Regions from separate parts of the Bacillus infantis NRRL B-14911 genome, predicted to be linked through region 2. Evidence: riboswitches for the same ligand, from Rfam matches in the RefSeq annotation. Region 2 holds a riboswitch; each other region holds the start of a gene.

Region 1 (7,065 bases), 280 kb from region 2:
GGAGCCACTTCTGCATATCAAGCCGCGTCAGTTCATCCAGCGCTGAAAAGGGCTCATCCAGGCAAAGAAGCTCCTGCGGGCTGAGCAGCGCCCTGATGAAGGAAGCGCGCTGCTTCATTCCGCCGGATAATTCATGCGGATAGGCATGCGCATACTGCCCGAGCCCTGCTTTATGTATCATTTCCATGGCTTTTTCCTTATCTGTTCTGCCTGTCAGTTCCTGTCCCAGAAGGACATTTTGCAAAACTGTCCTCCACGGAAGAAGGGAAGGGGTCTGCGGCATATAACTCATGAAACCTTTTTGGCCATTGATCGATTGGCCGTTCATCTGGATGCTTCCTTCATCGGGTAGAAGCAGTCCCCCAATCAGATTGAAAATGGTGCTTTTTCCGCTTCCCGAAGGCCCGAGAAGGGAGACGAATTCACCTTCATTAACTTCAAGGCTTAAGTTATTAAGGACCATCTGTTCCCCAAAAGATTTTGATATATTATCCAGGTGCAGGAGATTCATTTTATCTGCTCCTTTTTATTCCATTTTAAAAGCAGGCTCTCTGCCAAAAGGATTGCTCCGAAGAAAATCAGGCTTAGTATCATAATGGCAAATATGGCTACAAAAACACGGTCTGTCCGGAAGGAGGAGGAGGCGAGAGTCATAAAAACGCCTATCCCTTTTTCCGAACCGAGCCATTCTGAGATGACAGCGCCCATAACACTGTAGGTGGCCGAGATTTTCAGCCCTGAAAATAGCGAGGGCAGGGAGCCGGGCCATTCCAGCTTCCAGAACAGCTGCCTTTTGGTGGCTCCTGACATGGCCATATAATGCTTAAGCTCGGCTGGAACCTGCCTGAAACCGTCCAAAGCTGCCACAGTGATTGGAAAAAAACAGACAAGAATAATGACAATAAATTTCGGCAGCAGCCCAAACCCGAACCAGATGACAAGGAGAGGGGCAAGGACGATGACAGGGACATTCTGGGATAGTATCAGCAGCGGGTAAACAGATTCCCTTACAGCCGGCAGACGGTGAAGGATGATGGCCGCGGTGAGCCCGAAAACAGTCCCCAGTGCAAAGCCGGCCAGTGATAATAGCACAGTTGACGCCAGGTGGCCGGAAAAACGGGCCCAGCTTTCCACAGATTCAGCCATGATGTCAGAGGGCGGCGGCAGGAGCCAGGCAGGGACTTCTGCCAGCCTTACTGCTGCTTCCCAGAGAATGAACAAAAGGAGGAGAACCGCTGCCGGCTTCCATCCTTTTACAGCCACTTTCTTCATTTGTATTTATCCGTCAGGTCATCCATCGTGATCCCATCAGGCTGAAACAGAATTTTGACTTGAGAAATCACATTTTTGCTTCCCATTGCAATCATTCTTTCATTCATCCTTGCGATGATCCGGAATAGCTCTTCAAGCTCGCCTTCCATCGTTGTCTCCAGTGGATGGACCTCGTATTTCACTCCGGATTCTGCAATGATTTTAATTGCTTCATCTACATATGGAATAACATCTTCCCCGTTTTTTGTTTTAGGTATAATCTGAATGCTGATCAGTGTACTGGCCATTATGGTTCCTCCTATTCTGGCAAAAATTCATTGGTAAAAGCTTTTTCAGCGTCCAGCTCGCTGTCCAGCAGTTTATTTTCATACATCCATTGGGCATAGTTTTCCCAAACCTCTATACTCTGTTCTCCCCATTGTTCTGCATCATCCTGATATTTTGGAGACAGCCATTCCTGGCTTTTCTTGACCAGCTCGGCGTCTAAATCAGGTGCAGCCTCAAGCAGGATATCAGCAGCTTCTTCCGGATTCTTGATTGCAAACTGATAGCCCTGTGATGCTGCTTTTACAAAGGCTCTGACAGTATCAGGACTATTTTTGATCATTTTCTCATTTGTAGCCAGAACAGGTGTATAATAATCGAGTTTATCGGAATAGTCGGTAAGGTAGACCATATTCAGATCTTCTCCGCGAAGCTCCGCCTCGACGCCAGTCCACCCATAATAAATCCAGGCAAAATCGATATCCCTTTTAACAGCTGTAAAGAAATCGGCATCCCCCATGTTAACAAAGGAAACATCAGAGACATCTGCATTTTCCTGCTTCATTAATGAGGCGATAACAGATTCCTCAACAGGCGATCCCCAGCCTCCATATTTTTTCCCGGCAAAATCCTTTGGCGAGTCGATATTTTTTGCTGCAGGAGAAGCAAAGCCGGACGTATTATGCTGTATGACGGCGGCTACCGACACAAGCGGGACACCCTGAACCCGTGCCTGTGTAATACTTTCCTGATAGCTGACGCCAAAGTCGGCCTTACCGGAAGCAACCAGCTGGTCTGCTCCAGCGTCACCAGGCATGATGATTTCTGCATCAAGGCCATTTTCTTTGAAAAAATTCTTTGCTTTGGCAGCGTAAAGTCCAGTGTGATTAGTATTTGGTGTCCAGTCAAGGACAACCGTTATCTTTTCCAGGTCCTGCCCTTTATCAGCTTGTCTTTCTTCCTGACCAGTCTGTCCTCCGGTGCAGCCGGCAAGCAGGCAGACAGTGCACAATGCGCTGAGCCATTTCTTCATGATCAATCCTCCATGCTGTTTCTGATATTATTCCAAAAAGACCGCCGGTTAATGGCATAAACTAATTCTGGACAACCGCGGGCGGAGGTGCTGTTCCTTTATATCCCGATGCAAACAAAAAAGCGCCCGGATTTCAGAACCCGTGCGCAATAAAAAACATTCATCAATTAAGAATATGTTTCCTACGCTGGCATCTCTCCAGATCAGGTTCAAAGGGTCCTTTATTGTAAAAATAAAGTCTCAACCGTGCCCGGTTCCCCCACAATTCTCTCCTATTTACAGCCGCATAAAGCAGCCGGTCCGTTCAGAGCTCCCGCATTCATCCGGGAATCATGGTCCATTATAACAGATATTCTCTGCAATGGCATTGAAACAGCTTTCTTCCGGAAAATTCGGAGTTATCCCTATATATCCCTGTGCTGCCATGGAAAGAATTAAGTTTGGAACTGAATCTTTATCTGTGATAGGGTAAGGAATGTTGAAAAAAGATTGAATGGAGGAGAAGACATGAAATATCTTGCCTTAATGATTGCTGCATTCATGCTGATCTCATTCCAGATTGTCCAAAATCCCGGAAAACAAGCATTTGCCAAGACGATTGATAATGTCGATATATATACTGTAAAAGAAGAGGATAGCCTTTCGAAGCTCAGCAGGCAATTTGGTGTGGCTGCAGAGGATATACAGAAGGCTAATTATAAAAAGGATGAAAAGATATTTGCCGGAGATAAGCTCATCATTCCGTCTGCTCCAAAGAAAAAGAAGCGGATAACAGAACAAAAGGTCAGCTTATCTAAAGGAGAAAAAGATCTTTTGGCAAGGCTTGTGCATGCGGAGGCAAAAGGTGAGCCGCATGCCGGAAAAGTCGCTGTGGCTGAAGTGGTCCTCAATAGAATGAAGGACGAAAAATTTCCGGACACAGTCAAAGAAGTTATTTACGAAGACAGGCAATTTGAGCCTGTGGACAATGGGATGATCAATAAACCGGCAGGGAAGGATTCACAGAAAGCAGTCCAGGAGGCATTGACTGAAGAAAGAAAAGACGGTGAGTCCCTGTTTTTCTTTAATCCTGACCAGACTAACAGCAAATGGCTCCGCACAAGGGCCGTTACAAAAGAAATCGGCAACCACCGGTTTGCGAAATAGAATAAAGAAAAAACTCTTGTTGCTATACAAGAGTTTTTTTGCTGTCTTCTTCCATATCTATAATATTGTCTGGCTGTGTTTCTCTCCATAGCTTAAATCTTTCAAGCTCATTGGCGATTTGCTTGATGATAAAGCCGATGATTGCGGCATCATCCAATATGCCGATTCCGGCAAGAAAGTCGGGGACAAGATCCAGGGGAGACACAAAATAGAGAATGCCAGCAATGACCGTAACAGCTGTTTTTGCAGAAATGTCCCTATACTGTCCCTTTGAGTAGGCTTTAATGAGTTCAAACAGGAGCTGAAGCTTGTCCCATACTTCAGATAGGGAATTTTTCCTGGAATCGGCTTTTTTGCTTGCTTTGGAAAGAAGCCCGCTTGTTTTGCCCGGATCATTTAAGTATTTTGCAGCGCGGCTCTCATATTTTTTATACTCCTTTTCGTAATCTTCCTTTTTGAAAGTCTTCATATATAACATCCTTCCGGTTAAAAGATTCTTTTTTATACTTTTATCCCATTTTCGGATGGTTGAACCCCGGAAAAGTTTATAATAGAGAAAAAAGCGAGGTGTCCTTATGCTTTTAGAGTGGCTGAAAGAGTCAAGCTATACGGTTATATTGACTGGTGCAGGCATGTCAACAGAAAGCGGGCTGCCTGATTTCCGGTCTGCAGGAAGCGGGTTAACGAATACAGTGGATTATGGGAAAATTGCCAGTACAGAAGCTCTCAACCATCATGTCAGCGAATTCATTGAATTTTATCGCCGCAGAGTTATGGGGCTGAAGGAATGCAGTCCCCATGCAGGGCATTATATATTGGCAGACTGGGAAAGGAGGGGAATTGTCCAAAGCATCATTACACAGAATGTAGACGGTTTTCATCAGGCGGCAGGAAGCAGAAATGTGGCTGAACTGCATGGTACACTGCAGCAGGTCCATTGCCAGACATGCGGGAAAATATTTCCGAATGATGAATACATAGATGAGCATTTCCGGTGCAGTGATTGCGGGGGGATTTTGCGGCCGTCCATCGTCCTTTTTGGGGAGATGCTCCCCGAGGAAGCTATTGATTTTGCTGCTGCAGAGTCAGAGAAAGCTGATCTTTTCATTGTCCTTGGCTCATCCCTCTCTGTCACTCCTGCCAATCAGTTTCCGCTCATTGCCAAGCAGTGTGGTGCAAAACTGGTTATCATTAATATGGATCCTACTGATTTGGACCTTTACGCGGACAAAGTCATTAACGGAGAAAAAGCTGGAGAATTGCTGAAAGAGCTTGATGCAGAAATAGGAAAAATGTGAAGCCTCCCATTACATTGGAGGCTTTTTTTATTTTAAAATTTTTCTAGTATAATAAATGATTGACTGTCATGTATATACAAGATATAATGAAAACGTAAACACCATGTATATACAAGTTTTCTTTGGAGTGAATACTTAATGAGCTGACTTTGCAGCAAAGGATAAATTTGCAAGAAGGGCAGATAATATGAAGTATATGAGCTCCCGGCCGCATTTTTTTTTGCTTGCTGTTGAAAACGGTAACAGGAGGAGAGAAGCATGAGCAATTACAGAGAATCTGCCGAGCGTATTGTAGAAGCAGTTGGCGGAAAAGAAAATATTGCAGCAGCTACGCACTGCGTAACCCGTCTGCGGTTTGCTTTGAAGGATGAAAGCAAAGTTGATAAAGAAGCATTGGAAAATATAGATAGTGTTAAAGGATCATTTTCTACAAACGGCCAATTCCAGGTGGTCATCGGCCAAGGCCTTGTTGATAAGGTATACAAGGAAATGGCAGCGGCTACAGGAATCGGTGAATTGTCAAAAGAAGAAGTGAAAGCAGCTGCTTCTGAAAAAATGAATCCGCTTCAAAGAGCAATCAAAACGCTGGCCGACATTTTCATTCCTATTCTTCCGGCTATTGTTACAGCCGGCCTGCTGATGGGAATCAACAATATCATGACAGCGCCTGATATCTTTTATACAGGCAAATCATTCATAGACGTTCATCCAGGATGGGCTGATCTCGCTAATATCATCAATATGATAGCCAATACCGCGTTTGTATTCCTGCCGGGGCTGATTGGATGGAGTGCGGTCAATCGTTTCGGCGGAAGTCCGCTTCTTGGCATGGTGCTCGGCCTGATGCTTGTCCACCCCGACTTGCTTAATGCTTGGGGTTATGGTTCTACTGATAAGGTTCCTGTATGGAATCTGTTTGGACTGGAGATAGAGAAAGTCGGCTATCAGGGTCAGGTGCTGCCGGTACTGGCTGCGTCCTATGTTTTGGCAAGGATTGAGATATTTTTAAGAAAGAGGATTCCGGATTCAATCCAGCTGCTGACAGTCGCGCCGATTGCGCTGCTGATCACAGGCTTCCTGTCTTTCATTGCGATCGGGCCTGTTACGTTTACGATCGGAGGCTGGATCACTGACGGTGTTGTATCCATTTTTGATGCGGTTCCTGCTCTTGGAGGATTGATTTACGGCGGCCTTTATGCACCGCTCGTTATTACAGGGATGCACCATACATTCCTGGCTGTCGATCTGCAGCTGATCGGATCAATCGGCGGAACATTCCTCTGGCCGATGGTGGCATTATCAAATATTGCTCAAGGTTCAGCATCGCTTGCGATGTTCTTCTTAAATAAAAATGAAAAAGTAAAGGGACTTGCTGCAACTTCTTCGCTTTCAGCTTTCCTCGGAGTTACAGAGCCAGCCATGTTCGGTGTGAACCTGCGCTTCAAATATCCGTTCATCGCAGCGGTCATCGGCTCTGCCCTGGGCGGCATGTTCATTACCATTAAAGGGGTCATTGCTCCATCGATCGGAGTCGGCGGACTGCCTGCCTTCTTCTCAATCTTATCCGAAAACTGGGGGTCCTTCTTTATCGGGATGGCGATCGTGCTGGTTGTGCCGTTTGTGCTGACATTCCTGTTCGGCAAATTCAGAAAAGCTGAATGATTATTCTGGTACCATGGATAAAAGCCTATCCATGGTATCGCTATTTACATAACGTACTGAGAAATAATGGGAGGTTTTAAAATGAAAGGGCAATGGTGGAAAGAAAGCACAGTTTACCAGATATATCCGAGGAGCTTCATGGACAGCAATGGTGATGGCATAGGCGATTTGCAGGGCATCATTTCCAAGCTGGACTATCTTAAAAAACTGGGGATAGATGTCATCTGGCTGTCGCCTGTTTATCAATCACCCAATGATGATAATGGCTATGATATTAGTGATTATAAAAATATCATGGACGAGTTCGGGACCATGGATGATTGGGAAGAGCTGCTCAATGAGTTGCACCTCCGCGATATGAAGCTGATCATGGACCTTGTCGTCAACCAC
Region 2 (7,065 bases):
TCAAACTGGATTTCTTAAGCGGATTCCCTGGAGTGGAAAAGGTAAAGCAGACTGCGGAGGGCGTGCATCTGCAGATTGAAGGGGAAAAGGCTGCGGAGGCAATTTTAAAAGAAATTGCCGGCAGGGGATTTGTCAGGAAGTTTGTTCTTGAGGAGCCTTCGCTGAACGATATTTTCATAGAAAAGGTGGGTGCTTCTTATGAATAATTTCTGGATTATCCTATTCCACACATACTGGAGCAAACTGAAGACGAAATCATTCATTATTACAACGATTGTCACGCTGCTGCTGATCATCGGCCTTACAAATATGCAGCAGATCATTGAAACGTTCGACAGTGGAGATGATGAGGTAAAGGTGGCTGTAATCGATGAAACAGGCAATCTCCTGAATCCTCTCCAGCAGCAGCTGAATACAGCAGGCAGCACCCTGAAGCTTGAAGAGTTCAGCGGTTCGGCAGACGATGGCGAGGCAAAAGTGAAGGATGGCGATTATGCAGGGCTGCTTACTCTCTCAGCCGATTCCGAAGAGCTTCCTGCTGCCGAATACAAATCCCTCAGCCTGGCGGATACATCGGTATCAGGTGAGTTGGAGGGAGCCCTTCAGCAGGTAAAGACCGGGATCGCAGCCTCAAAAATCAATCTTTCTGATGCTGAGCTTGCCAGTCTCTATGAGCCTGTCCAGTTCCAAAGGGATGCGCTGGAGGAGAATGCCAAAACAGAAGAAGAGCTGACACAGGCAAGGGGCCTTGTTTATGTGCTGCTGTTCATCATCTATTTTGCTGTCATCATGTATTCAAGCATGATTGCGATGGAAGTAGCTACGGAAAAATCTTCGCGTGTGATGGAAATCCTGATTTCAAGCGTTTCACCCATCAAGCAGATGTTCGCCAAAATTCTCGGGATCGCCTTGCTTAGCCTGACGCAGCTGTCGGTGCTGCTGCTGGTAGGCTACTTTTTCGTCAAGCGGAATCTTGAGTCGATGCAGGGAGGCTTCTTTGAATTCTTCGGATTCGGCGATATTCCGGCAGCCACTATCATGTATGCTGTAGTGTTCTTTATTCTCGGCTATCTCCTGTATGCCACACTTGCAGCTTTCCTGGGCTCGCTTGTCAGCAGGATCGAGGATGTCCAGCAGATGATCATGCCGATGACCATGCTCGTTGTAGCCGGCTTTATGATCGCGATCATCGGGCTGTCACAGCCGGAAAAAGCATTTGTGACCATCAGCTCCTATATCCCGTTCTTTACCCCGATGCTGATGTTCATGAGAGTAGGAATGCTCACCCTGCCGGTCTGGGAGCCGATAGCGGGGATTGGGATCCTGGTTGTGTCCATCCTGCTGCTCTCAATATTTGGAGCAAGGGTATACAAGGGCGGAGTGCTCATGTACGGAAAATCCAATTCCTTCAAGGATATAAAAAAAGCTTTGCAGCTGTCTAAAAATAAATAGGCGGTCAATCAGCCCTGGCAAGCTTAATGAATAATTTCCGCCTATAAATGGGGCTGTTGATTTGCGTTCCAGGCACTCCGCTTTCCGCGGGGCGACGCTGAGCCTCCTCAGAGCAAGCTCTTGCGGGGTCTCAGCCTTGCCGCTATCTCCCGCAGGAGTCTGCGTGCCTTGCACTCCAATCAACAGGCTTAAATACTTAATGCCGCTGTTCCAATGTTCTAAAAAATAATGACTGCAGACAAACCCGATTTATATCAGGTTTGTCTGTTTTTTTATCCAAACAAAGAAGCAATCCCCTGATATCCAAAATAGATTCCGAAAAGAATAAGCGACAGTCCGGAAAGCATGCTGATGATGATGATCGCTTTTGAGGTCAGGAACCGCCTGAATCCGCTCGTCAGGCCTGCCACAAAAATGTCCCAAAGGCCCAGTCCGATAAAAATCATGAGGCTGTAGACAAGAAGCTGGCCTGTCCCAAAGGAGGACGCAGTTTTGGCCAAAACCGATCCGTAAATCCCCAGCCAAAACAAAATCGACAGCGGGCTTGAAACCGACATGATGAATCCGGTGAAAAAGCATTTGAACAGCGATTCTTTGCTCCGTATGTAAGTGACAGATATTTTATTGGCATTCATCATGCCTTCGATTCCGGAATAAAGAAGAATAAAACCGCCGAACAGCCACAGGAAGGTTTGAATCATAGGGGAGTCAAGGAATTGCACGAGTCCGAGATAGACGATCAGCATATAAACCCCGTCAGCGATCATCGATCCCGCGCCGACAATCCATGCGTGCCAAAATCCGTTTTTCAGCCCCTTTTCCAGCCTGACAGCATTGACAGGGCCGATCGGCGCCGCCAGTGAAAGTCCTAAAACGATATAGCTGATGTATATTCCAATGCTCAATGATATCACTCGCCTATTCAAGGATTAGCCCGGAAGGACTAGTACAATTTTATGCAGCAAACACAGAGGGTAGGACCGCAAATCTTAAAATCTCCAGCTTTGTGTTTTTGGAATAATATGAAATTAGTCTGTTCTCTTCCTGGTCGGCATATGGTATAGTAGCTTATGAAAATAGCATATTTTGGCACTGGGGGTGCCGGTAGAGGCCGGCTGAGAGTAAGACCCGTTTTTAGTCTTTGACCCTTTTATACCTGATCTGGTTCGTACCAGCGGAGGGAAGTGTAGATGGCTTTTATTTGTCATACATACGCGGACTCCTTTTGCAGGAGTCCGCTTTTTAGCTTCTGCAGAAGAAAGATGCGGCAGCTGTATGCCATTTTTTGGCCTGGCATGCCCCCGGTGCAATATGCAAGGGGGGTTTTTGCTGTGAAAAAATAAACGCATGAAAAAATAGTGTGCAGATAACTTGATGTTTTTATTTTGAAAAATGCAAGAAAGTTTCTATTAGATTTTATTCACTGCTGGGGGAGCTTTACAGGCTGAGAAAGGAAAATCCTAAACCCTTGGAACCTGATCTGATTAATGTCAGCGTAGGGAAGCAGCCGGCATGGCCTGCTTCCTCCGTAAAAAACTGCCCTGAGGCACAAAGATGGAGGAGGAAGAAGTATGAAAGATTTATATCAAATGAATAGACTGTTTTTTTCAGGAAGCCGGAAAGTATATGTAAACGGCATCAGGGACGATATAAAGGTCCCGGTCAGGGAAATAATCCAGGAAAGCTCGAGGACTGCTATTGGAACAGAGGACAATCCGCCTGTTTGTGTATATGACACGAGCGGCCCTTATTCTGATCCTGATTTTGAGATAGATATAACGAAAGGTTTGCCCCGGGTAAGGGAAGGCTGGATTGAGGAGCGGAAGGATGCGGAAGCTTATCAAGGCAGAGTGCAGAAGCCGGAGGATAACGGGCTTCGGGCCGGGACCGAAGTTTCTTATGCAGACATTTTCCCGAATAAAGCCCCCTTCCCTCTCAAGGCAAAAGAGGGCAGGAATGTGACTCAGCTGCATTATGCCCGGAAAGGGATCATTACACCTGAAATGGAGTTCATCGCCATCAGGGAAAATCTGGATCCTGAATTCGTCAGGAGCGAGGTGGCAAGCGGAAGGGCGATCATTCCTGCCAATATCAATCACCCGGAGGCGGAACCGATGATCATCGGCCGCCATTTTCATGTGAAGGTCAATGCGAATATCGGCAATTCGGCTGTTTCTTCCTCCATCGCGGAAGAAGTGGAAAAAATGACCTGGGCAGTGCACTGGGGGGCAGATACGATTATGGATCTTTCGACCGGGAAGAACATCCATGAAACCCGTGAATGGGTCATCCGCAATTCTCCAGTTCCTGTTGGGACTGTACCGATTTATCAGGCACTTGAAAAGGTGAAGGGGATTGCCGGGGATCTGACCTGGGACATATACAGGGATACCTTGATAGAGCAGGCTGAACAGGGAGTGGATTATTTTACAATCCATGCAGGGGTGCTGCTCCGCTATATTCAGCTGACTGCCGAAAGGACGACAGGTATTGTATCCAGGGGAGGGTCGATCATGGCCCAATGGTGCCTCCAGCATCATAAAGAGAATTTCCTGTATACGCATTTTGAGGAAATCTGTGAAATTTTAAAAGCTTACGATATTTCCATCTCTCTCGGAGATGGGCTGCGTCCGGGTTCTATAGCAGATGCGAATGATGAGGCTCAATTTGCGGAGCTAGAAACGCTCGGAGAGTTAACTGAAATAGCCTGGAAGCATGATGTCCAGGTGATGATCGAGGGGCCGGGGCATGTTCCGATGCATAAGATCAAAGAAAATGTAGATAAGCAGATGGAAATTTGCAAGGAGGCGCCATTTTATACGCTTGGCCCACTGACGACAGATATAGCCCCGGGATATGATCATATTACATCCGCAATAGGAGCAGCGATGATCGGATGGTTTGGCACTAGTATGCTTTGCTATGTAACGCCAAAGGAGCATCTTGGGCTTCCGGATAAAAACGATGTCAGGGAAGGGGTCATTGCTTATAAAATTGCAGCTCATGCCGCAGATCTAGCCAAAGGCCATCCCGGTGCCCAGGTTCGGGACGATGCATTGTCAAAGGCCAGGTTCGATTTCAGGTGGAACGACCAGTTCAATTTATCCCTGGATCCTGAACGGGCGCGGGCATACCATGATGAAACCCTGCCGGCCGAGGGGGCAAAAACCGCCCATTTCTGTTCTATGTGCGGCCCTAAATTTTGTTCTATGCGCATTTCCAAGGATATCCGCCAGATGGCCAAAGGTCAGGGGAAAACCGTTTCAGAGGCAATTGAGGATACAATGGAGCAAAAAGCCGGGGAGTTTGCCAGCCGTGGCTCATCCATCTATTGAACATAGAAGAAATACTGAAGTTTGGAAAATGGAAGAGCAGATCCTCAATATGCAGCAAAAGATCCGGGGGCTGGAAAAGCAAATTTCAGAGATACAGAGAAGCTGCTCCCATATCTATTATGAGGCAGATGGATACAGGACCTGCACAAAATGCCGCAAGAGCGAATCGGTCCACTATTGAATAAGACAAAGGCTTGCCAGGATATCCCGGCAGGCCTTTGTCTATTCGCTGGACTGTTTTTCCATTTGCCTTTGTATGCTGCCGTAAGTAGGCAGATAAACAATGCCGATGCTCCATGCAGCAGCAGCCGTGAACTTCCAGCTTCCTGTCAGAGCCGAAATGATGATGAACAAAAGAAACAGGCCGGCAGAAATATATTTGAGTCTAATAAGTGCCGATTGAGGATTTTTATACAAGGGTAATCACTCCTAATGTTATTTGCTTCTTATACTCTCCGAAGATGCAAAAGGTTCAAAGCCTGATAACTTTTTGTAGAGGAACGTGCATTCGCTTTTTCCAGGTGATAAAATAGGAGAAAAGCGCTGAAAGGGAACATTATGAAGGAAATTACATTTATTCATGCAGCAGACCTGCATCTGGACAGCCCTATGCTCGGGCTTTCCAGCCTGCAGGATGATTTATTCGATAAAATTAAAGAAAGCACATTTGCCGCTCTGAAAAATATAGTGGATGCTGCCCTTGCAAGGAAGGTGGACTTTGTCATTCTGGCAGGAGATCTGTTTGACGGTGAAGACAGGAGCATAAAGGCACAGGCAAGGCTGCGAAAGGAAATGAACCGCCTTGCGGAAAAGAATATACCTGTTTACGCAGTCCATGGAAATCATGACCATTTTGAGGGCACCTGGTCCCACATCAGTCTGCCGGACAATGTACATATTTTCCCTCACCAGCCAAGTGAGGAAAGCTATACAGCACCAAATGGGACAACGGTCAGCCTGCATGGCTTCAGCTACCCGAGGAGGCATGTTTCCGAGAGGATGATCAGCCAGTATCCGGTTCGGGGAATGTCGGACTTCCATATCGGCATCCTGCATGGCAGCCTTGAAGGGGAGACCGGCCATGGCCGCTATGCCCCGTTTATTTTAAAAGAGCTGCTGGATAAGGAATACGACTACTGGGCTCTGGGCCATATCCATAAAAGAATGGTTCTGAATGCTGAGCCGCCGGTCATCTATCCGGGAAATACTCAGGGGCGCAGCCGGAAGGAAAGCGGGGCGAAAGGCTGCTACCATGTCACACTGAATGAAGCAGGGGCAGATTTTGAATTTCTTCAATGCCACAGCTTCCGCTGGGAGCAGAGAACAGTCGATATCAGCGGACTATCAGCATTTGATGAGGTCTACAGCAGGTGCCTTCAAGCTGTTGAAGAAGAGCGGAAGAATGGCGGTGTCATTCTTGAACTTTTCCTGGAGGGGGCATCACTCAGTCCGCAGGATATGAATGCTGTGGCCGGGGGTGAACTGCTCTCACTCCTTCAAGAGGAAGAGGTAGGGAATATGCCATTTGTATGGGTGAGCGCAGTTATAGCCGAAGAGCAGCAGAGCTGGGACAGAAATCAGCTGAGGGAAAAAGCAGATTTTTTCAGCGGGCTGTTTGCTGCTGCGGACGGGTTTGAAGATTTTGAAGAAAGCTTGGGAAGCCTTTACAGCCACCCGCTGGCAAGAAGGTATGCAGAAAGTATGGAGGAGGGGGAAAAGGCAGTGCTTTTAAAAGAAGCGGAAGAGATGCTGCTGGGGCTCCTTTACAAAAATGACTGAAAGGCAGCGCAGGGAAGGGGAACAGCTCTATGAAAATACTTGAAATCCATATATACGGCTACGGCAAACTTGAAGATGCTGTCTATTCCGGCATTGGAGATTTCCAGGTCTTCTTTGGCGAAAATGAAGCAGGCAAATCTACCATCATGTCTTTTATACACAGCATCCTGTTTGGCTTTCCCTCCAGGCAGCAGGCTGAGCTCAGATATGAACCGAAATTTGGGGCGAAATACGGAGGCAGGATCACAGCTTCCTTCCCTGGAAGGGGAAAAGCAGTCATCGAGCGGGTAAAAGGAAAATCAGCAGGAGATGTAAGTGTGGTGATGGAGACTGGGGAACGAGGAGGGGAAGAGCTCCTTGGCGAACTCCTTTCACATGTAGATAAAACGCTTTTCCAGGCCATTTTTTCATTCAATCTCCATGGGCTGCAGAATGTCCACTCCATGAAAAATGAAGAGCTGAGCAAATTCCTTTTTTCCGCCGGTGCTATAGGGTCTGA
Region 3 (7,065 bases), 1.5 Mb from region 2:
CCTATATGGGCTTTTTTTAGCAGGAACATGCATAATCTTGACTGGCCAATTCCTCCGCCGATTGTGAAAGGAAGCTTGCCGTCCAAGAGTGCCTTGTGGAAAGGAAGCTCAAGTCTTTCCTCATTTCCGCACTCCTTGAGCTGGCTTCTGAGTGATTTTTCATCAACCCGTATTCCCATGGATGAAATTTCAATGCTTCTGTTCAGCGGTGCGTACCAGAAGATCAGATCGCCATTGAGGTTCCAATCATCATAATCCGGGGAACGGCTGTCATGCTTGCTGCCTGAAAGCAGAGAGCCGCCGATATTCATGATGAAGACGGCACCAAGCTTTTCTGCTATCCTGTCTTCACGCTGTTTTGCAGGGAGATCGGGAAACATGTCTTCGAGTTGCTGTGACGTAATAAAGCTTATTTGTTCTGGCAAAACTGGCACCAAATGCGAGCAGGAATAGAAAAGCTTTTTTTCTGTTTCCTTTATGCTTTCATAAATGGAAACTACTTCAGCCTTAAGTGTCTGCTTGTTTCTTTTATTTTTCGGGATGACCTTTTCCCAATCCCATTGGTCTACATAAATGGAATGCAGCTGATCGAGCTCTTCGTCCTTTCTGATTGCCCGCATGTCGGTATACAAGCCTTCTCCTTCTGAAAAACCGTACCGGGCAAGGGCCATTCTTTTCCACTTTGCCAGTGACTGGACAACTTCTAAAGTTTCCGCGAGGTCTTTGGCCTCAATTGTGGCCATCCTCTCGACCCCATTAAGATTATCATTGATGCCGGTCCTGCTTTCAAGAAGCAGCGGCGCTGATACCTTTGTAAGGTTCAGCCTTTCAGAGAGCTCTTTCTCGAAGCAGTCTTTCACATTTTTCAATGCTTTTTCGGTGTCAATTAAATTCATTACAGGTGCATACAAATGAGGGACAGGCAGTCGGTTATTCATGACGGGCACCTCCGTTTTCACTTTTCTTGCCATGTATATAGGCCGCTTCATACTTTATGTCAGGAAATTTCATTTGTTCCTGTACCAATTTAATGAATGTCAGAGTATGATTTGTCAAAATGCAAGCATGTTTCCCGGCCAATTGGTAAAGCTATCCTTGATACTAAAAGACAAGAGAGGTGACCAGCATGTTTTACCATGTAAAAGAACTTCAATACAATGCAAAGCCTGAAAAACCGGATGCGGTCTATGCGAGAAAGCTGCAGGAAATCCTTGGCGGGCAATTCGGTGAAATCAGCGTTATGATCCAATACCTTTTCCAGGGATGGAATTGCCGGGCTGACCAAAAGTACCGCGATATGCTGCTTGATATCGGAACTGAGGAAATTGCACATGTCGAAATGCTTTCTACAATGATTGCGCAGCTGCTTGATAATGCGCCTGTTAAAGAACAGGAAGAAGCCGCACAGGATCCAATCATCAGGGCTGCAATGGGCGGAATGAACGTGCAGCACGCGATTGTTTCCGGTCTTGGTGCGAAGCCGGACGACAGCATGGGCTATCCTTGGACAGCCCGCTATACAGTGGCAAGCGGGAATCTGCTGGCTGACTTCCGCGCGAACCTTAATGCCGAATCACAAGGACGCCTTCAGGCGGTCCGTCTTTATGAAATGACAGAAGACCGCGGGGTCAGGGACATGCTGTCTTTCCTGATTGCCCGTGACACTATGCACCAAAACCAATGGCTCGCAGCAATCTCAGAGCTTGAAGCACGGGACGGCAAGGTTGTGCCTGGCACATTCAACCGCCAGCAGGAAAAGCAGGAAGTATCTTATTCGTTCATGAACTGCTCAAAAGGGACAGACAGTGCAGAAGGCCGATGGGCAAAAGGGCCGAGCATGGATGGACAGGGGCAGTTCGAATATATTGAAAACCCGGAGCCGATGGGGCAGATACCAATTTTGGCGCCAGGCCCGATTTATATTCATGGAACAATGCCGTCTGGACAGACACCGCCTCCATCCCAATTTTAATTACGCATAAAAGAGAAGATCCGCCCCTAATCACTGGCGGATCTTTTTTCGGCTCAGGTAAGTTCTTAACAAAATTAAAAATGTACCTTCAGCAGCTTTAGCTTGCGATCTATGACAACGTAAAAATAAGCGGCAGGACTTTTTGCAGGCTGGGATGATTTCATTTTCCTCATCAGTACCCTTAATGATTCTACAGCAGCAGGCAATATAGCTTCCTCGTCATTTCCCAACCCGTTTTTTTTAGCAGCAAGGAGTACTTTATTCCACAATTCTGCAGATGCTTCATCATCCTCCATAAGATAACGTGCCATGCAGGCAAAAGCATCAGGGATAGCTTTCATGGACATCCTCCTCATTAAGAGTCTCCATAAAACATATGCACTTCAAGAACAAATGTTCTTGTTTTTGGTCTTGTGCAAGTTATTGTTTGATTATTTTTCAGGATGAGTTATTCTAATTTCATCTGAATGGCCTGAACTTATAGGGAATTTCCTTTTCCTGAAGGGGAGGAAACAGAATTTAACGTTAATTAACTGATATGCTTTTTCGTCTTGGGAGGTATTATGGAGAACTGGATTAAAGATGTGATTGAACAATTCGGATATGCAGGAATTTTCCTGCTGATTGCGCTTGAGAACATTTTTCCCCCTATCCCGTCTGAAATTATATTGACATTTGGCGGCTTCATGACGGCACAAACAAATATTACTGTTATTGGAACGATTGCAGCGGCTACCCTTGGCTCGACAGTGGGCGCTGCTTTGCTATACGGGGCGGGCCTTTTACTGAGCCGAAACAGGTTTGAGAGAATGATAGACAGGTGGGGAGGCATACTCCGCCTGAAAAAGGCTGATTTAGATAAAGCTTTTGGATGGTTTGACCGCTACGGTTATTGGACAATTCTGATATGCCGGATGATCCCGCTGGTAAGAAGCCTGATTTCCATTCCTGCCGGGATGGCAAAAATGAACTTTCCGCTGTTTCTGCTATTTACAGTCATCGGCACATTGATCTGGAATACAATCCTTGTAAATATTGGAGCGGCCTTTGGTGATTCATGGGAAACGGCAGTGGGGTATCTGGATATGTATTCTAATGTGGTGTATATGCTGATTGCGGCGGCTGTTATTGGCGCAGCTTTCTTTTTGATCAGGCGCAGGAAGAAATAAACATTGTCTTTACTTTTGACAGTAACAAAGTTATGATGATTCTTAATTGGATATTGTGTGACTGCTAGGGGTGTCCGCACAGGCGGGCTGAGAGGAAAACCGATGTTTTTTAACCCTTTGGACCTGAACTGGATCATGCCAGCGTAGGAAAGTAGAATGAGCAACAGTACTTTTTTTATGTGTGCAAAAGCCTGGTCCTTCTTTCATATGGGGACCGGGCTTTTTTAGTGGGGATCAAAAGAGCAGTAATCTTAAAATTGATTGGAAGCCTATATCAGTTCCTTCTTGATAGATTCCTATACCAGCAGGAATTAACGGTAAAATGGCCGGCACTTCATTTTAAAAACTCTAAGCCAGGCCGTTAAAGGTCTAAACAGCCTTATATCCAAGATAAGTTAATACATAAAAGCACTGGGGGAGCCGGAGGAGTCCGGCTGAGAGTGGGCCTTTTTCGGCCCTGACCCTTATACCTGATCCGGGTTATGCCGGCGGAGGGAAGTGCGGGATTTTATGCTGCGGCTGGCAAAGAGCCGGCATGTTAACCCCTCCGCCTCCATTCCCTCAGTGCAAATTAGCATGGAGGGATTTTTGTATGGGTAAAACACAAAGATTAACTGCTGCTGCAATGATGGCTGCAGTGGGAACGCTGTCAGGCAGCATGCTGTATATTCCGCTTGGCTTTACAAAAGTATTCCCGGTCCAACATCTGCTGAATGTGCTGTCAGCCGTATTGCTTGGCCCTTATTACACCGTGGCACAGGCGTTATGTATATCGCTGCTCAGGAATCTAATGGGAACCGGCTCAGTATTTGCTTTTCCAGGGAGCATGGCAGGTGCGCTGCTTGCAGCGCTTCTCTACAGCAGGACAAAAAAGCTGTCGATGGCCTTTACTGGGGAAGTGATTGGCACCGGCATCATCGGTGCGCTCCTTTCATATCCGCTTGCCACCATGATCATGGGGCAGAAGGCCGCACTATTCGGCTTTATTCCGCTCTTTATCTTCAGTTCGACTGCCGGAGCCCTACTGGGAATCATTATTTTGGCCATTCTGAAGAAAAAACGGACACCGATTTTCGAACAGGTCAATTTAAAGGATGAGGAGAATGAAGATGGACGAAAGAAGAACAGAATCCAGCACGGATGAGATATTAATAGGATTGGAAGAAAAGCTTCCGCCGGGAAAAACCGTTTTATATGGGCTCCAGCACGTTTTTGTCTCGAATGTCTGGCTGGATCCCATCTTTGTGGCAGCTATGATCGGACTGCCATTTGCATTATCGGCTAATATGGTGAACAGCATCTTCATTGCAGCCGGTATTGTCACCTTTATACAGGCGACAAAGCTGGTCCGCCTGCCGATCATTCAGGGACCGTCAGCTGCATTTGATGCAATTATGATTTCAGCCGGCAAGGCGAATGGGCTTGCTGCAGCAACCGGGGGCATCCTGGTGAGTGCCGCCATTGTGTTCCTTTTATCAATAACCGGGGTGCTTGGGCGCTTGAGGGCCCTGTTCACACCAGTCATCTCCGGGACCGTCATTTTCTTAGTCGGGATCTCGCTTGCCGGGTTCACTTTGCATGAATTTCTGGGAGGCTCTCCGGGTGATGAAGGGTTTGCCAGTCCATCAACCCTGCTGCTGTCGATAACAACAGCTTTGATTGTCCTTGGCCTTTCTTTGTTCGGAAAAGGTCTTTGGAAGTCTTTTTCGTTTTTGATTGCTTTGATTGCAGGCGATGCACTTGCTTTTTCGCTGGGAAAAGCTGATTTTGCCATGATCAAGGAAAGTGCATGGTTTGGCCTTCCACAGTTGCTTCCGTATGGACTTACATTTGAATGGGCAGCCTTCCTGACCTTTTTCATTGCGTATCTTGTGGCTGTAATAGAGGCAATGGGCGTTTATCAGGCGTCCTCTGCGATGCTGAAAACGGAGCTGACAGCCAAAAGGATCCGCGGCGGTTTTGCGGGAGAGTCGGCGGGCTCTTTTGTGTCAGCGTTGATCGGCGGATTTCCGACGACAGCTTATGCGCAGAATGTCGGCCTGCTGCGTTTGACCGGGGTTGGCTCAAGATACCCGGTCATGGCTGCTGCTGTCATCTTCCTGGTGCTCGGGCTTGTGCCTAAAGCGGGCGCACTCCTGGCTCTGACGCCGGCCCCGGTTGTCGGCGGAATCTTCCTGCCGGCTGCCGCAACGCTGGTGTTCACAGGGATCTCGATTCTGGCAAAGGCGGAAGCTACTCAAATCAACTATATGATTGTCGGGCTTTCCATGCTGCTGGCCATATCACTGCCTTCATATGCTGTGAATGCGTCAGGAATAGCAGGGACATTCCTGACGAACAGCATCTTAATCGGAGCATTCACTAGCATCTTTCTTCAGCTGTCTTTAGTCAATCTCCCAAATCTGTTTAAGAAAGGAGCGGCAAGTGATGAAAAAAGAATCGATCAGTTTGATAGCGGAAATTAAAGATTTTATCGAAGCAGGGAAAGATTCTGATGAGAGGTTTGGCAGACTGGCGCTTAAACTTTTCAGCTATCAGTATGAGAATAACTTATTTTATAAAAACTTTTGCCAGGCTAAAAGGAAGACTCCCTTTACAGTGCACACATGGGAAGAAATTCCCCCTATGCCGGTTCATGGTTTTAAAGATCTGACACTAACCTGCGAACCGGCTGAAGAGGCGGAGGCAGTCTTTATGACCAGTGGGACGACCAATCCTGATGCTAAGGGTAAGAACTTTCATCCGGATTTATCCTTGTGGGATCTCTCCATGAAAGGCCCTTTCAAAAACTTTGTACTGCCTGACCGGGAAAAGATGGCCATTTTTGTACTGTCACCATCAGATGAGTATAACAAAAACTCTTCCCTTTCCCGCTACCTTACCAATGCTGTCTTTTATTACGGCAATGAGTACAGCCGCTTCTTTCACAATGGAGAAGGCCTTGACTTTCAGAGAGCAGCAGAGTCGCTCGGCATGATGTCAGAAAGGGGAGAACCTGTACTGATCATGGGGGCAACATATGCTTATGTTCATTTTTTTGATTTTTTGAAAGAAAATAATCAGTCATTTTTAATGCATGAGGGCAGCAGGATTTTTGATACCGGCGGGTTCAAAGGCCAGGCAAAGGAAATAAGCCCGGAAGAAATGGCTGAACATTATGTACGTTTCTTTGGAATAGAAAAGGATCTGCAGATAAACATGTACGGCATGACGGAGCTCAGCTCTCAGATCTATGACCAGAATATTCATTCAAGGTTTGCGGGAAAACAGGCAATAACCGATAAGAGCGGGCCGGTCTGGCTGAAGACGAGAGTGCTGGACCCAGCCACTTTTGAACCGGTAAAAGAAGGAGAGACGGGAGTGCTTGCCCACTATGACCTGGCGAACTGGAATTCCTGCCTGGCCGTCCTGACGGAAGATCTTGGTATGAAAACGGAGCATGGATTCAGGCTGCTCGGGAGAGTAAAGGGTTCTGAGGCAAGAGGCTGCTCCATTGCAGCCGACCAGCTTCTCTCAAAGGGCGGCCGGTAAGATGGCGGAAACAGTCGATATCTTCCATTTGCCGTCATCAATCAAGCCAGCTGTTGTAAAAGAGAAGATTTATAACGCGGAAGGAGAAACTTTCTCGCTTAGATATCCTGAACTCAGCGGCGAAGAAATGAAACATACAATTGAAGCTGTACTGGAAAAACGCAGCCAATACCTCAAAGATTTGCCGGTTTCAAGCATAGTCAGCACAATTGATGAAGCAGTCCGGCTATGGCTGAATCCTGACTATCATCTGAGAGAATTGGCGGAGAAGCTCCTTCCTGCCGTCACCGGCTATGACAGTGAAATGATCCGGCTGGAGCTGAAAAGGTATATGAGGACATTCCGAAAAAAAGAGCTCTTGCGCTTCCTGGAAGAAGAATTTGATTCTCCGGG

What was found. A riboswitch is a leader RNA that binds a small molecule or an ion and turns the genes downstream of it on or off. The one in region 2 is predicted to bind thiamine pyrophosphate.
Region 1: it holds a riboswitch for thiamine pyrophosphate, as region 2 does, so the genes downstream of both, N288_RS07640 (ABC transporter substrate-binding protein) here and thiC (phosphomethylpyrimidine synthase ThiC) in region 2, are expected to answer to the same signal.
Region 3: it holds a riboswitch for thiamine pyrophosphate, as region 2 does, so the genes downstream of both, thiW (energy coupling factor transporter S component ThiW) here and thiC (phosphomethylpyrimidine synthase ThiC) in region 2, are expected to answer to the same signal.

What each region holds. Positions count from the first base shown of each region.
Region 1 covers NC_022524.1:1,488,326-1,495,390, forward strand. The annotation lists gene N288_RS07625 (ABC transporter ATP-binding protein) at 1-511, opposite strand, end outside; gene N288_RS07630 (ABC transporter permease) at 508-1,272, opposite strand; gene N288_RS07635 (thiamine-binding protein) at 1,269-1,559, opposite strand; gene N288_RS07640 (ABC transporter substrate-binding protein) at 1,571-2,569, opposite strand; TPP riboswitch at 2,732-2,840, opposite strand; gene N288_RS07645 (cell wall hydrolase) at 3,077-3,715, shown strand; gene N288_RS07650 (YkvA family protein) at 3,738-4,184, opposite strand; gene N288_RS07655 (NAD-dependent deacylase) at 4,291-5,013, shown strand; gene treP (PTS system trehalose-specific EIIBC component) at 5,272-6,675, shown strand; gene N288_RS07665 (glycoside hydrolase family 13 protein) at 6,757-7,065, shown strand, end outside.
Region 2 covers NC_022524.1:1,210,786-1,217,850, forward strand. The annotation lists gene N288_RS06305 (ABC transporter ATP-binding protein) at 1-206, shown strand, start outside; gene N288_RS06310 (ABC transporter permease) at 199-1,452, shown strand; gene N288_RS06315 (LysE family transporter) at 1,725-2,357, opposite strand; TPP riboswitch at 2,537-2,652, shown strand; TPP riboswitch at 2,871-2,971, shown strand; gene thiC (phosphomethylpyrimidine synthase ThiC) at 3,024-4,787, shown strand; gene N288_RS06325 (hypothetical protein) at 5,010-5,204, opposite strand; gene N288_RS06330 (metallophosphoesterase family protein) at 5,346-6,566, shown strand; gene N288_RS06335 (AAA family ATPase) at 6,596-7,065, shown strand, end outside.
Region 3 covers NC_022524.1:2,705,641-2,712,705, reverse strand. The annotation lists gene asnA (aspartate--ammonia ligase) at 1-911, opposite strand, end outside; gene N288_RS13740 (manganese catalase) at 1,127-1,972, shown strand; gene N288_RS13735 (hypothetical protein) at 2,047-2,313, opposite strand; gene N288_RS13730 (DedA family protein) at 2,536-3,141, shown strand; TPP riboswitch at 3,198-3,308, shown strand; TPP riboswitch at 3,545-3,655, shown strand; gene thiW (energy coupling factor transporter S component ThiW) at 3,734-4,285, shown strand; gene N288_RS13720 (solute carrier family 23 protein) at 4,251-5,606, shown strand; gene N288_RS13715 (LuxE/PaaK family acyltransferase) at 5,569-6,672, shown strand; gene N288_RS13710 (acyl-CoA reductase) at 6,635-7,065, shown strand, end outside.